One region of the Weizmannia acidilactici genome, then DNA from elsewhere that is predicted to be linked to it. Evidence: riboswitches for the same ligand, from Rfam matches in the RefSeq annotation. Region 1 holds a riboswitch; each other region holds the start of a gene.
The links. Region 1 has a riboswitch for S-adenosylmethionine ahead of GBH70_RS11710 (amino acid ABC transporter permease). Riboswitches for the same ligand answer to the same signal wherever they lie in the genome.
Positions count from the first base shown of each region.

Region 2: it holds a riboswitch for S-adenosylmethionine, as region 1 does, so the genes downstream of both, GBH70_RS10300 (LLM class flavin-dependent oxidoreductase) here and GBH70_RS11710 (amino acid ABC transporter permease) in region 1, are expected to answer to the same signal.
Region 3: it holds a riboswitch for S-adenosylmethionine, as region 1 does, so the genes downstream of both, GBH70_RS03050 (5-methyltetrahydropteroyltriglutamate--homocysteine S-methyltransferase) here and GBH70_RS11710 (amino acid ABC transporter permease) in region 1, are expected to answer to the same signal.

Region 1 is NZ_BKZR01000031.1:21,400-25,740, reverse strand. Features, by position in the region: gene GBH70_RS11720 (malate:quinone oxidoreductase) at 1-983, shown strand, start outside; partial or broken gene GBH70_RS11715 (transposase) at 1,357-1,566, opposite strand; SAM riboswitch class I at 1,815-1,919, shown strand; gene GBH70_RS11710 (amino acid ABC transporter permease) at 2,160-2,819, shown strand; gene GBH70_RS11705 (amino acid ABC transporter permease) at 2,800-3,489, shown strand; gene GBH70_RS11700 (amino acid ABC transporter ATP-binding protein) at 3,482-4,219, shown strand; gene GBH70_RS11695 (cysteine ABC transporter substrate-binding protein) at 4,251-4,341, shown strand, end outside.
Region 2 is NZ_BKZR01000025.1:20,781-25,121, reverse strand. Features, by position in the region: gene GBH70_RS10310 (DUF1646 family protein) at 1-739, shown strand, start outside; gene GBH70_RS10305 (ATP-grasp domain-containing protein) at 894-1,841, opposite strand; gene GBH70_RS10300 (LLM class flavin-dependent oxidoreductase) at 1,871-2,896, opposite strand; SAM riboswitch class I at 2,968-3,073, opposite strand; partial or broken gene GBH70_RS10295 (LysR substrate-binding domain-containing protein) at 3,157-3,531, opposite strand; partial or broken gene GBH70_RS17205 (universal stress protein) at 3,553-3,661, shown strand; gene GBH70_RS10285 (ABC transporter ATP-binding protein) at 3,994-4,341, opposite strand, start outside.
Region 3 is NZ_BKZR01000005.1:73,674-78,014, reverse strand. Features, by position in the region: gene GBH70_RS03055 (2-hydroxyacid dehydrogenase) at 159-1,124, opposite strand; gene GBH70_RS03050 (5-methyltetrahydropteroyltriglutamate--homocysteine S-methyltransferase) at 1,217-2,323, opposite strand; SAM riboswitch class I at 2,461-2,563, opposite strand; gene GBH70_RS03045 (Bax inhibitor-1/YccA family protein) at 2,732-3,373, shown strand; gene cypC (CYP152 family fatty-acid peroxygenase CypC) at 3,404-4,341, opposite strand, start outside.

The sequences.
Region 1 (4,341 bases):
CAAAAATCGATTTCGGGACTGATGTCAATTTTGGCGCTTTAACACGCATGTTGTTTGACCACTTAAAGAATACAAACGTCGAGGTCAACTACAAGCACATCGTGAAGGATATTAAGCGTACCCGCGAAGGCTTGTGGGAAGTGAAAGTGCATGATATCAAAAACGGTAAAATCGAATACCACACTGCAAAATTCGTCTTTATCGGTGCTGGGGGCGGAAGTCTGCCTTTACTGCAAAAAACCGGTATTCCTGAATCAAAACATATTGGAGGGTTCCCGGTAAGCGGATTATTTATGGTATGCAAAAATCCGGAAGTTGTAGCGCGGCATCATGCAAAAGTATACGGTAAAGCGAAGGTCGGTGCTCCTCCAATGTCGGTTCCGCATCTTGATACAAGATATATTGATCATAAAAAATCGTTGCTGTTTGGGCCTTTTGCCGGCTTCTCGCCAAAGTTCTTAAAAACAGGTTCAAATTTTGATTTATTAGGTTCTGTAAAACCGAATAATGTTTTCACGATGTTAGCGTCAGGTGCAAAAAACGTCCCATTGATAAAATACCTGATCCAGCAGCTTTTGTTATCAAATGAAAAGCGTCTGGAAACGTTACGGGAGTTTATCCCGAACGCCAAACTTGAGGACTGGGATATCGTGGTAGCCGGCCAACGAGTACAAGTGATCAAAGATACTGAGGCTGGCGGTAAAGGAACACTACAATTTGGTACGGAAGTTGTCACTGCCGCTGATGGATCGGTAGCTGCATTGCTTGGTGCTTCTCCGGGTGCTTCGACTGCTGTTCACGTGATGCTTGAGGTAATCGAAAAATGTTTCCCGCAACATATGAAAGCGTGGGAACCGAAAATAAAAGAAATGATTCCTTCTTATGGCGTGTCACTGGCGGAAAATCCGGAGCTTCTTCAAGAAATTCGTACTACGACAGCACAGACGCTTGGCCTGAGCGAAAAAGAACCGGTTTATCATTAATGCTTTGGATGCGGAACAAAGGGACTGAACGAAAAAGTTAAACAATTTTTCTTCAATGGACAATTGTTTCTACTTAAAGAATTGGAATAGAACATCATTGAAAATAAAACATAGAACCATTGATCAATCTTTGGATTGAAGGTTCTTTTTTCAATATTCGCAGTTAGAGAGGCTTCCGGAATCATATAATAAATGTAATGGCGAATGGATTTACTCTCTGCAGCTTATTCTTAAGTCAGTGTACAAAGCCCAAGCAATGACATTGACGAAAGTATCATTTCGATAGTATGTTTGGCCTGTTTTTTCAATAAATTAAAAAATGTTTTGGCTTTTCCGTAAAATTGTTTAAAGTAAATAGGGCTTGCTGAATGAATCAGATGCAAGCCAAAATTCGGTTATCAAAAGACAAAATAGTGTTTTGTAAAAACTTCAAAAAAAGAACTCTGAGCTTTCGCTCCAGGTTCATGATGAGAAATTGGAGAGCTACAACTGTTTCACTTGTCTCCTGAAGGCGTGCTCGAATAAGGTCCAGCCCGTATTTACGCTTGCCTTCACCAAATTTGCCTTCAACGGCATTACATTCAGAAAAGGTGCCCCCTTTCTTGGTTTTTTAGTTTTGGTTAAACTCAATTATACCAAAGGATGGGGCCCTTTTTTTATTTTAAATTACAATTTTACTTTCGTAATTGGGATCATATTTCTTTTTTACCCTTGCTGCAATCACCATGGCGGCTGTTCCTGTGTGAGACAAATCCGATAAAATCAATTGGAATATATTGATTTTTATATTCAGATTCAGTAAAATAAAGATGTTGCTAAAATAATGAATATTTCTTATCAAGAGTGGTGGAGGGACTGGCCCAATGAAACCCGACAACCAGCATTTTTAAATGTATGGTGTTAATTCCAGCAGATATCCATCTGTAAAGATAAGAAAACAACAACATACTCGAAAAGAGTAAAGTCGTTTTCTTATGCGGGAAACGGCCTTTTTTGTGTCTGCTGGATGGGAAAAGAAAGGAGGGAGGTGAAATTCGGAATATTCGACAAAGCAACATTTTTATCTCTACATATCTGGTTTGTTGAGTGCATGAGCACGGATTCCACCTAGTGTCTGCATTTTGCAGTCCAGGCTGTTCAACTGCTATATGGGATTTTGCCAAAAGGAGGGATGAGATGGACTGGACCGTTATACAGCAAAGCATGCCTATATTTATTAAGGGATTCTGGCTGACTTTGCGGCTTTCGTTTTTCGGCATTCTTGGTGCGGCCGTTGCAGGCTTGTTGTGCAGTTTTGTTCAGTATTTTAAGGTTCCGGTATTGCGGCAGATCGTTTCGGCTTATGTAGAATTGTCGCGGAACACGCCATTATTGATTCAGTTATTTTTCCTTTATTACGGTCTGCCGCAGGTCGGGATAAAATTTCCCGCTGAAATCTGCGGGATTATCGGCCTTATTTTTCTGGGGGGCAGTTATATGGCTGAAGGGTTTTCCGGCGGACTGAACGGCGTGCCGAAAACACAGGTTGAGTCAGGGCTCGCGATTGGGCTGAACCAGTTTCAGCTGGCACGCTATATCGTTTTTCCCCAGGGATTGATGCTCAGCGTCCCTGCGTTTGCCGCAAACGTCATTTTTTTAATCAAGGAAACTTCCATTTTTACAGTCCTTGCCATTCCGGAATTGACCAATACGGCACTTGACTTAATCGGTATGTACTACCACACAAACGAGTACTTGTCATTGCTCGTGCTGGCGTATGCTGTCATTTTAATTCCGCTGTCCATCATACTGACATGGTTAGAAAAGAAGGTGCGTTATGGGACATTCGGGAATTAATATCTTCTTTGAAGGAGCCAACTTTATACGGTTATTGGGCGGATTATATGTCTCGGCTAAAATTGCCCTTTTGGCCATTCTCTTTGGCGGTGTGCTTGGCATTGTTTTAGGGGTCTTGCGGACATTGCATAATCCGCTGCTGAGGATGATTCTGCGGCTGTATTTGGAATTTTTCCGCATTGTGCCGACCATTGTACTGCTGTTTTTGTTTTATTATATTCTGCCGCAAAGCTTTAACATTAATTTCAAGGCAGATACGGTCGGGACACTCGTATTCAGTTTATGGATGGCTGCTGAAATGAGCGATATCGTCCGCGGTGCGTTGATTTCCGTTCCCCGGCACCAAGTTGAAGCCGGAAAAGCAATCGGTTTAAATCCATTTCAGCTCTACCGGTACATCCTTCTGCCGCAATCGGTCCACTTGATGATTCCGGCTACCATTAATCTAATGACCAGAATTATTAAAACGACCTCCCTGCTGCTGTTGATCAGCGTGGTGGATGTCATCAATGTCGGGCAGCAGATTATTGAAGCCAACAGCCACCGTTATCAGGACGGCGCTTTCTGGGTTTACGGTTTTATTTTTATTTTATATTTTATTTTATGCTATCCGCTTTCCCGTCTGGCAAGGCGATTAGAGAGGAGGGGCAAGGTAGGAGCAAATGGCTGAACCTTTACTGAAAGTAGAACATTTACAGAAATCTTACGGCAATAAACGCGTGCTGGAGGACATCAGTTTTGAAGTCGATGAAGGCAGCGTCGTCGTCCTTTTGGGTCCGTCCGGGTCGGGAAAAAGCACATTGATCCGATGCTTAAACGGGCTTGAAGTATTTCAATCCGGATCGATTGTTTTCAACGGGGAAACCGTTCAGTCGTCGCAGAAAAACTGGCGCCGGCTGCGGCAGCAGATCGGGATGGTTTTCCAAAGCTATGATTTATTTCCGAATATGACGGTGATGGAAAATATCCTCCTTGGCCCGATGAAGGTCCAAAAGCGGAAGAAAGACGAAGCCGCTCGGCAGGCATTAAGCCTGTTGAAAGAAGTTGGGATGGAACAGTATGCAGAGGCTTATCCGCGCGAATTGTCCGGCGGGCAGAAACAGCGGGTGGCGATTGTCCGCGCGCTTGAACTGAATCCGAGACTGATGCTCTTTGATGAGGTCACCGCATCGCTTGACCCGGAGATGGTCCGCGGCGTTCTCGAAATCATTCTACGTTTAGCCAAAGAAAATATGACGATGATCGTCGTCACGCATGAAATGAATTTTGCCCGGCAAATTGGTGATAAAATCCTGTTTCTTGAGGACGGAAAAATTCTCGAGCAAACACCGGGCAGCCAATTTTTTGCCAGACCGCAGACAGACCGGGCAAAAAAATTCCTGGAAAGCATGGATTTCTAGAATATTTGTATCTCAGCTAGGAGGTAAGATTATGAAAAAGCATCGTTCATTGGTATCAGGTTTAATCTCATCTTTTGTACTGATATTGGTATTGGCGCTTGCAGGCTGCGGCAACAGTTCAG
Region 2 (4,341 bases), on a different contig from region 1:
TTTGGCTGCACTGATTGTGATCATTTTAGGCCTGCTTTCAAGTGTGGTGACCGCCATTATTTCTGCTTTGATTTTAGTGGTCATCGTCAGCGTCCTGCGGCTCGACCGGAAATCGGAAACACAGCTGGTGGTGTATTCCTGCTTTTCCATCGGGCTCGGCGCCGCGCTTACCCCGATTGGCGAGCCACTTTCGACCCTTGCGATCAGCAAGTTAAACGAGGACTTTTTTTATCTAATCCGCCTGATCGGGCCGGAAGTGATTTCAGCTATTTTAATTTTCGGCATCTTGGCTGCGGTGGTGATTAAACCGGAAAGCTCGGAATTGGGGCTTCAAAGTGCGCACAACCGTGAATCGTATGTGGATATCGTTTTGCGGACGGTGAAAATTTACTTGTTTGTCATGGGGCTGACGCTGCTCGGGGCGGGGTTTGAACCGCTCATCAACCGTTTCCTGCTTGATTCAAGCCCGTTTATTTTGTACTGGATCAATATGATTTCGGCTGTGCTCGACAATGCAACATTGGCAGCTGCCGAGATCAGTTCGAAAATGGCGAATAGAACCGTCCAGGCCATTTTACTCGGACTGCTGATCAGCGGCGGGATGCTCGTGCCGGGCAATATCCCGAATATCATCTCCGCCGGAAAACTGCGGATCACAAGCCGGGAATGGGCCAGATTCGGGCTCCCGATCGGCCTTGTTGCCATGGCGGTTTATTTTGTAGTGATTTTGTTGGTGTAAGGTATGAAGGACAATTTATGGGACGGCATCGTTAGTTTTGTCCTTCAACCGACTAAGGAAAAACAATACACCAATTTTAAAACTACATTGAATCCTTTATAGACACAAAGGGTTCCCCAAAAGCCATGTGCCCAGTTTTCGGGGGACCTTTCTTTTAGTTTTGCACATAAACATTTTCCAGTTCCGCCCGCAAAAACTTGGCCAATTCAAGCATGCCGTATTTTCCCGCAGCCGCTTCGGCATCGGAATTATAATTTGTATTCGTATTGATGTCGTACGTAAAAATTTCGCCGTCCGCATTGCGGATAAACTCAATGCCCGCAACCTTGATCCCGTTGCCGCGCAGTAGTTCTTCGTATTTTTGAATAATCGGCTCGTTAAAATCGTCAATAATTTGGAACTTCGGTTTTTGTTCCGTTTCCTCGCCGGCAGGGCAGAACAGGCCGCCGATTTGGCAGGCATCGGCAGGGCAGAGTTCAAAACCTCCCGACGTATCCACCCGGACCGCGTACACAAATTTTCCGCCGATGAATTCGCAGCGGGTAATGTAATGCTCCGGTGATTCAATGTATTCCTGCACAAGTGTCACGCCGTCCCGCGGTTCTTCAAACACATCACTTTCAACATACTCCTTGAGCGCATCAACCGAATGAAAAAGCTGGACGCCGAGTCCTTTGCCCGCGCGGTTATGTTTCGTGATAAAAGCAGAGGCCCCAAGTTTTTCTGCGGCTTTGATCATTTGTTTCTTTCCGACCGCGGCAATCGTTTTCGGCGTGCGGATCCCGTATTTCTCCAGTTCCATATACTGGTTCACTTTGCTCACTTCAAGCCGGAGCGCGCTGCTACCGTTGATGACCCGGCGCCCGTGTCGCTCGAGCCAAGCCAAAACGGCCGATGTCAGTTCAGGGGCATAGGTATGTTCCCTCGTGTGTGAGGAAGCGCTCATCCGGCTGAAAAAAATCCCTTCCGGCGGCTCCGAAGTCAGATCCACCGTCCCTTCATCCAAGAACCAAAGCTCATAAGGCAGGCCCAATTCTTCGAACCTCTTTACCAAATGGTCCGTCCATTCCTGATTTTCATGCAAAACATAAATCTTAGCCACGCAGTTTCCTCCTATTTTCCAGTTTTTGTTTATTCCAATAACGGCATGACTTGTTTTGAAAAACGTTCCATCTCTTCCAGTTGCGGGGAAAACTGCAACAACAGCAAATCAACACCGGCATCTTCAAATTCCTTGATGCGGGAAGCAATCTGCTCGGGCGTGCCAATTAAATTCGGCCGCAACCCGCGGTTGGAGACGGAATAATCATACAATTTTACTTGCTGCTCAAGTTGCGATTTGCTGACAAAATCTTTGTAGCCGGCATACCCGCTCGTTTCCTTTACATCCGTAATCCGGGCCAGTTCCGCCTGCGCTTCTTCTTCCGTATCGCGGCAAATCACATAAGCCGCCATGCCGAACGATTCAAACGGTTTTTTGCCTGCCGCTTCACGTCGCTTTTTCATGTCCGCAATTTTGGCGCGCAGTTCTTCCACCGTGCCGCCGTGCATCACGTAAGCATCACAACCGTTCACAATTGCCTGCTTGCCACGCTCGCTTTCCCCACCCGCATAAAGACGCGGATACGGCTTTTGCACCGGTTTTGGCGCAAGATGCGCATTTTCAATTTTGTAAAAACGGCCGTCATACGAAAACGTCTCTTCTGTCCACATTCCTTTCAGCACATCCACAAATTCTTCCGTCATGTCATAGCGCTCATCATGGGCGGTGAAAATGCCGCCGTACTGCTTCGCTTCGCCTTCCCACCATGCTGAAACAACATTTAAGGTAAAGCGGCCGTTGCTGATGCGGTCAATGTTTGCCGCCATTTTTGCGGTAACGGCCGGATTGTGGAAACCGGGGCGGACTGCTGCCATAATTTCGATTTTTTCCGTAACAGCTGCGAGTGCAGCAGCCGTCGACCATGCTTCGAGCGAATCGCTTTCAGGTCCCTTTATGTCATTTAAGTAGAGTTCTGCGATTAAAGTCGTGTCATATCCCCATTTTTCAGCAGACTGGGTCACTGTTTTCGCGTAATCAAACGTCGGCAGCATGTTTTCATCCTCAACATTCCGCAGCCATCCGCCAAAAATCGGCAGCCAAAAGCCGTATTTCATCTGTTGTTCCTCTCCTTTGTGTATGTATGAAAAAAAACTTCCCCGATAAGAAGAAGTTTTCAATCAAACGCCTCTTATCTTTCAGGAATCAATCCTGCTGGAATTAGCACCTTTCAGATAGACATCTGCGGTTGCCGGGCTTCATTGGGCCATTCCCTCCGCCACTCTTGATAAGAATTTTCAATTGTCATATTAATCATACTACAAAACTTTGAATTTGTCATCCTACACCGCTTTATGATCCGTCAGCTTAAAACGATTTACAGATTTTTAATGATAAAGTTCTTAAAAGATGTAACTGCCGGGGACATATAGCCTTCCGCTTTCCACACCATGTAAATTCTGCGGGAGCATTGGAGATTTCGTACCCGTATGACTGAGATTTTACTTTCATTCACATCGGGGATAAACGGAATAAGCGCTACACCTAAACCAGCTCCAACAAGATCTGCGACAGTTCGTTCCTCCAATCCTTCAAAGGCCACCTTTGGTTCGAAACCCGCCTCAACGCATAGTTTATCAATGACCTCTCGAAGTGCAGTGTCATCCTTAAAAAGAATAAACGGTTCGTCTGCCACCTCTATTAAATCTATTTCCTCGATCCCGGCCAGACGGTGGTTTGCCGGTACGATTAAATATAATTCTTCCTATAATGCGACCTGATCATCCATGGGAAGCAGGGGATGAAGCGGCATTAAGGAATTCCTTGGCAGCGTCAGCCATTACGTTGTCCAACATTCAGACATTCCTGTATTGATGATTAAATCATCAGATTCTGATTTTAAAGAAAGACAGCCCGGCGATGCATGTTCGTTTATGCTGTTTTTCAGACTAAAAGGGGCTGTCCCAAAGCACTGAAAAGTAGTTTGATAATGATCGCAAAATTCACGAGACTCCTGCGGGAAAAGCGAGCAAGAAGAGACCCAGTGCGCTTGAGGGACGAGCGAGGAGGCTCACGACGCGTGAGGAAAGCGAGTGAATTTCGCGATCATCAACAATCTCTGATAATTTTTACATTGCATGAAAAAGGGATGTCCCTAAGTCAGTTAACCAACTTTTGGGACAGCCCCGTTTTCATTATATCCTGAAGTAACTTTTTAACCAATCTGCCTTCCTGCCGCAAACTGGCTGTAATAAAGATCAGCGTAAAAGCCGCCTTTTTCAAGCAGGGACTGGTGGGTACCCTGTTCGATCACATCGCCGTGGTTCATCACAAGTATCAAATCGGCATCGCGGATCGTCGACAGCCTGTGGGCGATAACAAAACTCGTGCGCCCTTTCATCAGGTGGGCCATCGCCTTTTGGATTGCGGCTTCCGTTCTCGTATCAACGCTGCTTGTTGCTTCATCCAAAACCAAAATTGCAGGGTCGGCGAGAATCGCGCGGGCAATAGTCAAAAGCTGCTTCTGCCCTTGGGAAATATTTGTTGCTTCTTCATTGAGCAC
Region 3 (4,341 bases), on a different contig from region 1:
AATGAAATACCGCTTCTTCATTATCCAACAACGTTCACCTTCCTCTTTTTATAGACGTAAGCGGAAGGGCGGGCGGTGATTACAGCCTGTTTTACTGGTGAAGGTACCGCCCGGGTTTTGCAGGAATGGGTCAAAAATTTTTTGGGCCGGTCGTCTTTTCAAATTTGAAAGATTTCCCGGTTAATCAAACTCGGCGGGCATTGTCCGAGCAGCCCTTTTGTTAAATTTTCAACGGCCAGTTTTGCCATCGCATAGCGCGTTTCGTGCGTGGCCGAGCCGATATGCGGCAGTGTGACGACATTTTCCATTTTTAAAAGCGGGTTATCGGGTGAAACGGGTTCCTGTTCGAAAACATCCATCCCTGCGGCATAGATTGTTTTACGCTCAAGCGCCCTGATTAAAGCAGCTTCATCAACGGTCTGGCCCCTTGACCCGTTCACGAAGACGGCCGTTTTTTTCATAAGCCTGAATTCGCGTTCCCCGATGAGATGGCGGGTTTCAGGCGTAAGTGGCGTCATGAGGCAGACAAAATCGGACTTTTGCAAAAGCTCATCCAGCCCGCAGTATGTTGCGCCATATCTATTTTCTGCCTCCATATTCCGTGAACGGTTATGGTACAAAATGTTCATGTCAAAGCCGAAATGTGCCCGCTTTGCGATTTTGCCCCCGATTCTGCCCATGCCGATGATGCCGAGCGTTTTATGGTGGACGTCGATGCCGTACTCGGCCTGCGAAACCGGCGCTTTCCATCTTCCTTCTTTGACAAACCGGTCGAGTTCCGTAAATCTCCTTGCGGCGGCAAGCATCATACCGAAGATGGTGTCCGCCGTCGTATCGTCCAGGACGCCAGGTGTGTTTGTTGCCATAATGCCGCGTTTTGTCAGCTCGGGGATGTCCAGATTATCATAGCCGACTGAAATATTGCTTACAATTTTTAAGTTGGGCGCGTGGTCCAGCAGCCCGCTGTCCACCCGGAGTCCGGACCCGAGCAGCCCTTCCGCTTCCTTTAAATCGGGCAGAAGATCCGTATATGTATGGCAGTCCGGTATATGTTTGATTTCAAAATGCTCCCGCAGAGATTCAATAAGGTCTTCTGGCATTGCGCTGTATACGATAACTTTCATGATAACCCCCCTCTGTTTCTGATCGTGAATATGGAATATTCTTATTTTACCATAAAAAACAAAGCCTGGTTCTCAGGCTTTGTCAAAATCAGTTACCCCCAAATTTCTTTTGCGGTCTCCACGATGTATTTTAACTTTTCCCACTGCTGCGCTTCTGTTAAAAGATTGCCGTGGTGGGTGGAGGCAAATCCGCACTGGGTACTGATGCAGAGCTGTTCAAGCGGAACGTATTTGGCAGCTTCCTGAATTCTGGCTTTGATGGTTTCTTTGTCTTCAAGTTCGCCTTTTTTGGAGGTGAAAATCCCGAGCACGACTCTCGGGCCGCCTTCCGGAACATATTTTAACGGTTCAAAGCCGCCGGAACGTTCATCATCGTATTCAAGGAAGAACCCGTCCACTTTTTCTTTTGCAAAGAAACTGGGAGCAATCTTATCATATGGTCCTTCAAAAGCCCAAGTCGATTGGTAGTTTCCGCGGCATAGATGGGTTGTAACAACCAGGTCTGCCGGTTTGCCTTCAAGAACACCATTTGCAACCCGTAAAGCCAGGTCGATTAATTTTTCTCTTTCCAATTCACTGTCGGAAAATGGAAGTTTTGGTGAACAAAGGCCGGCAACATAGACATCATCAAGCTGCAAGTAACGGCAACCGGCATCATAAAAAGCTTTGATTGCATCCCGGTAAGCTTGAATGATATCTTTTGCATATTCTTCAATATCCGGATAAATTTCTTCATTGCGAATGCCTGCATTGAAAAATTGGTTTGGACTTGGGATGGTCATTTTTGCAATCGCTCGATCACCAACAATTTCTTTAAACTCTATAAAGTCTTTCAAATGTGGATGATCAGGATTAAAGGAAACTTTTCCGGTTACACGGACATCATATGCTTCTGTTTCAACACCGACAAATCGATAACCATGTTCAGGGATGTAACCTTCTACCCCGTTTAAATGTTCCATGAAATCCGTATGCCAAAATCTCCGTCTAAACTCGCCATCGGTAACAGCTTTTAGTCCAATTTCAATTTGTTTATCAACAATTCGTTTAATTTCTTCCGTTTCAATTGTTCTTAATTCCGCCGCAGTAATGGTTCCTTCTTGAAATTTTTTTCTGGCCTCATGGATTCTTTGTGGCCGAAGTAAACTCCCTACATGGTCTGCTTTAAATGGTGCTTTCGCAATGGTTTTTGTTGTCATTGTTTTTCCCTCTTTCTGCAAATTTTTTAAACCGGCTGCTGTGCGCAGAAAGAAATTGCTTTTATGTACGGCCGTGCAATAAAAAAACCTCTTCTTGGCATAAGAAGAGGTTAGGATGCGAAATGAAACCGATACTCTTCTTATCTTCAAGCAATTTGCTTTCTGGAATTGGCACAGTTCTTCAAAAAGACCGCTGCCGAGGCTTCAAAGGGCCAGTCCCTCCACCTCTCTGGATAAGAATTTTTTTAAAATTATTTAATTTACTATCATTTTAAATGTTTTAAGTGATTTTGTCAAGATGAAAATTAGTTTAATTTTAAAAATATAGGCGGTAAAATTGGGTACAAAAGATTGAAATATAGGGCCGGTTAAAAATATAATAAATAGTAAGTAAAGAGGAGGGATTTTATGGAGGCCTTACAAACAAGGCAAAGGTCGATGTTCCAGAAAGTGCTCTGGGTATTTGCCGTTTCGCTGCTGTTTGCGACAGCAGGTTTATATACGGGAAGATTCGTGCCGCCGGGGTTAATGATGCCGCTGATGGTTGCGGAAGTGGCCATGATCATTGCCGCTTTTTGGCTGAGAAGGCGGAAGAGCGTCGGCTATTTATTTGTCTATGCGTTTACGTTTATATCCGGCATTACGACGTACCCTGTCGTTGCTTATTATGCATCCGTGGCCGGAGCTGAAGTGGTACTGCTCGCTTTCGGTTCCACCTTTGGCATTTTTGCCGTCATGGGTACAATCGGCGCGGTTACAAAAAGGGACCTCGGCTTTTTAAGCACGGCATTGCTCGTTGCATTGCTGGCGCTCATTTTCATCGGGATTTTCAGCATTTTCAGCCCGCTTACTCCAACCGGCCTGCTGGCGTGTTCCTTTATTGGTGCAATTGTTTTTTCCTTGTATATTGTATATGACTTTAACCAAATGAAGCACCACAGTATAACGGAGGAAATGGTTCCGCTTTTGGCTTTAAATTTGTATTTGGATTTTGTAAACCTGTTTATTAACATTTTGCAAATCCTCGGCATTTGGGGAAGCGACGACTAAACTGGACGGATTTAAAGAAAGCGCCCGCCATTAAACGGCAGGCGTTTTCTTTTTCACATTTTGTATGATAAAACCGCTTTCCGGCAATGTCGGGATTTTATTCAGCGGAATGTTTAAATTTTGCGCCGGGACATCATAATCAATTTTATTGACAAGAAAATCAAGGGTAGCTTTCATGATTTCCAGCGTAATCCCTTCGCCTGGGCAGCGGTGGCCTCTCGACGGATCCGAACCGCCGTGGGGAATAAAATTAAACAGGCTGCCGTTCCAGTCCCGGAAACGTTCCGGCCGAAACACATCAGGATCCCCCCAAATCTTTTCATCATGGTTCGTGCCGTACATATCGAGCAGCACAAGCAGCCCTTTTTTAAACTCATAGCCGTTCCATGTAAAATTTTTGCGGACTTTTGCGCCTAAGAAAGGGCCGAATGGGTAAAAACGCCTGACTTCCTGGGCAAACCATTCGATGCGTTGTTCGTCCCCGCCTTCTAACCACCCTTTATAGCGGGGATGCTCAAGTAAGGAAAGGGCTGCAAAGGTAATGAAGGTGGCAATTGCGGTGATCGGGCGGAGCACATTGATCAGTTCCACGGCTGCTATTTGCGCATCGAGCTGCCGGCCGTCTTTATCCCGGTACAGTGCCATTTCCTTTAAAACAGAACCATCTTCGGCTTTTATTTTGTCTGCACGGACATCTTCAATAATGCCGCGTACCCAGTCTTCCGCGCTCGTTCTTGCCATTCTTCCTTTCCAATGCCGCGGCCCAACAGCCCCGAAAGCGTACACCATATCCATAAATTCCTGTGCCCGTTTCCCGGTCTCCTCTTCCCGGAGCGGCACACCGGCCCAGCGGCATGCGGCCCGGCAAAGAAGGTTTTTTGCTTCATCAAATAATACGATCCTGACGGCTTTTTCCCATTTTGGGATGCAGGCTTCCCATTCCGCTGCTGCCATTTGTGCGAGTCGCT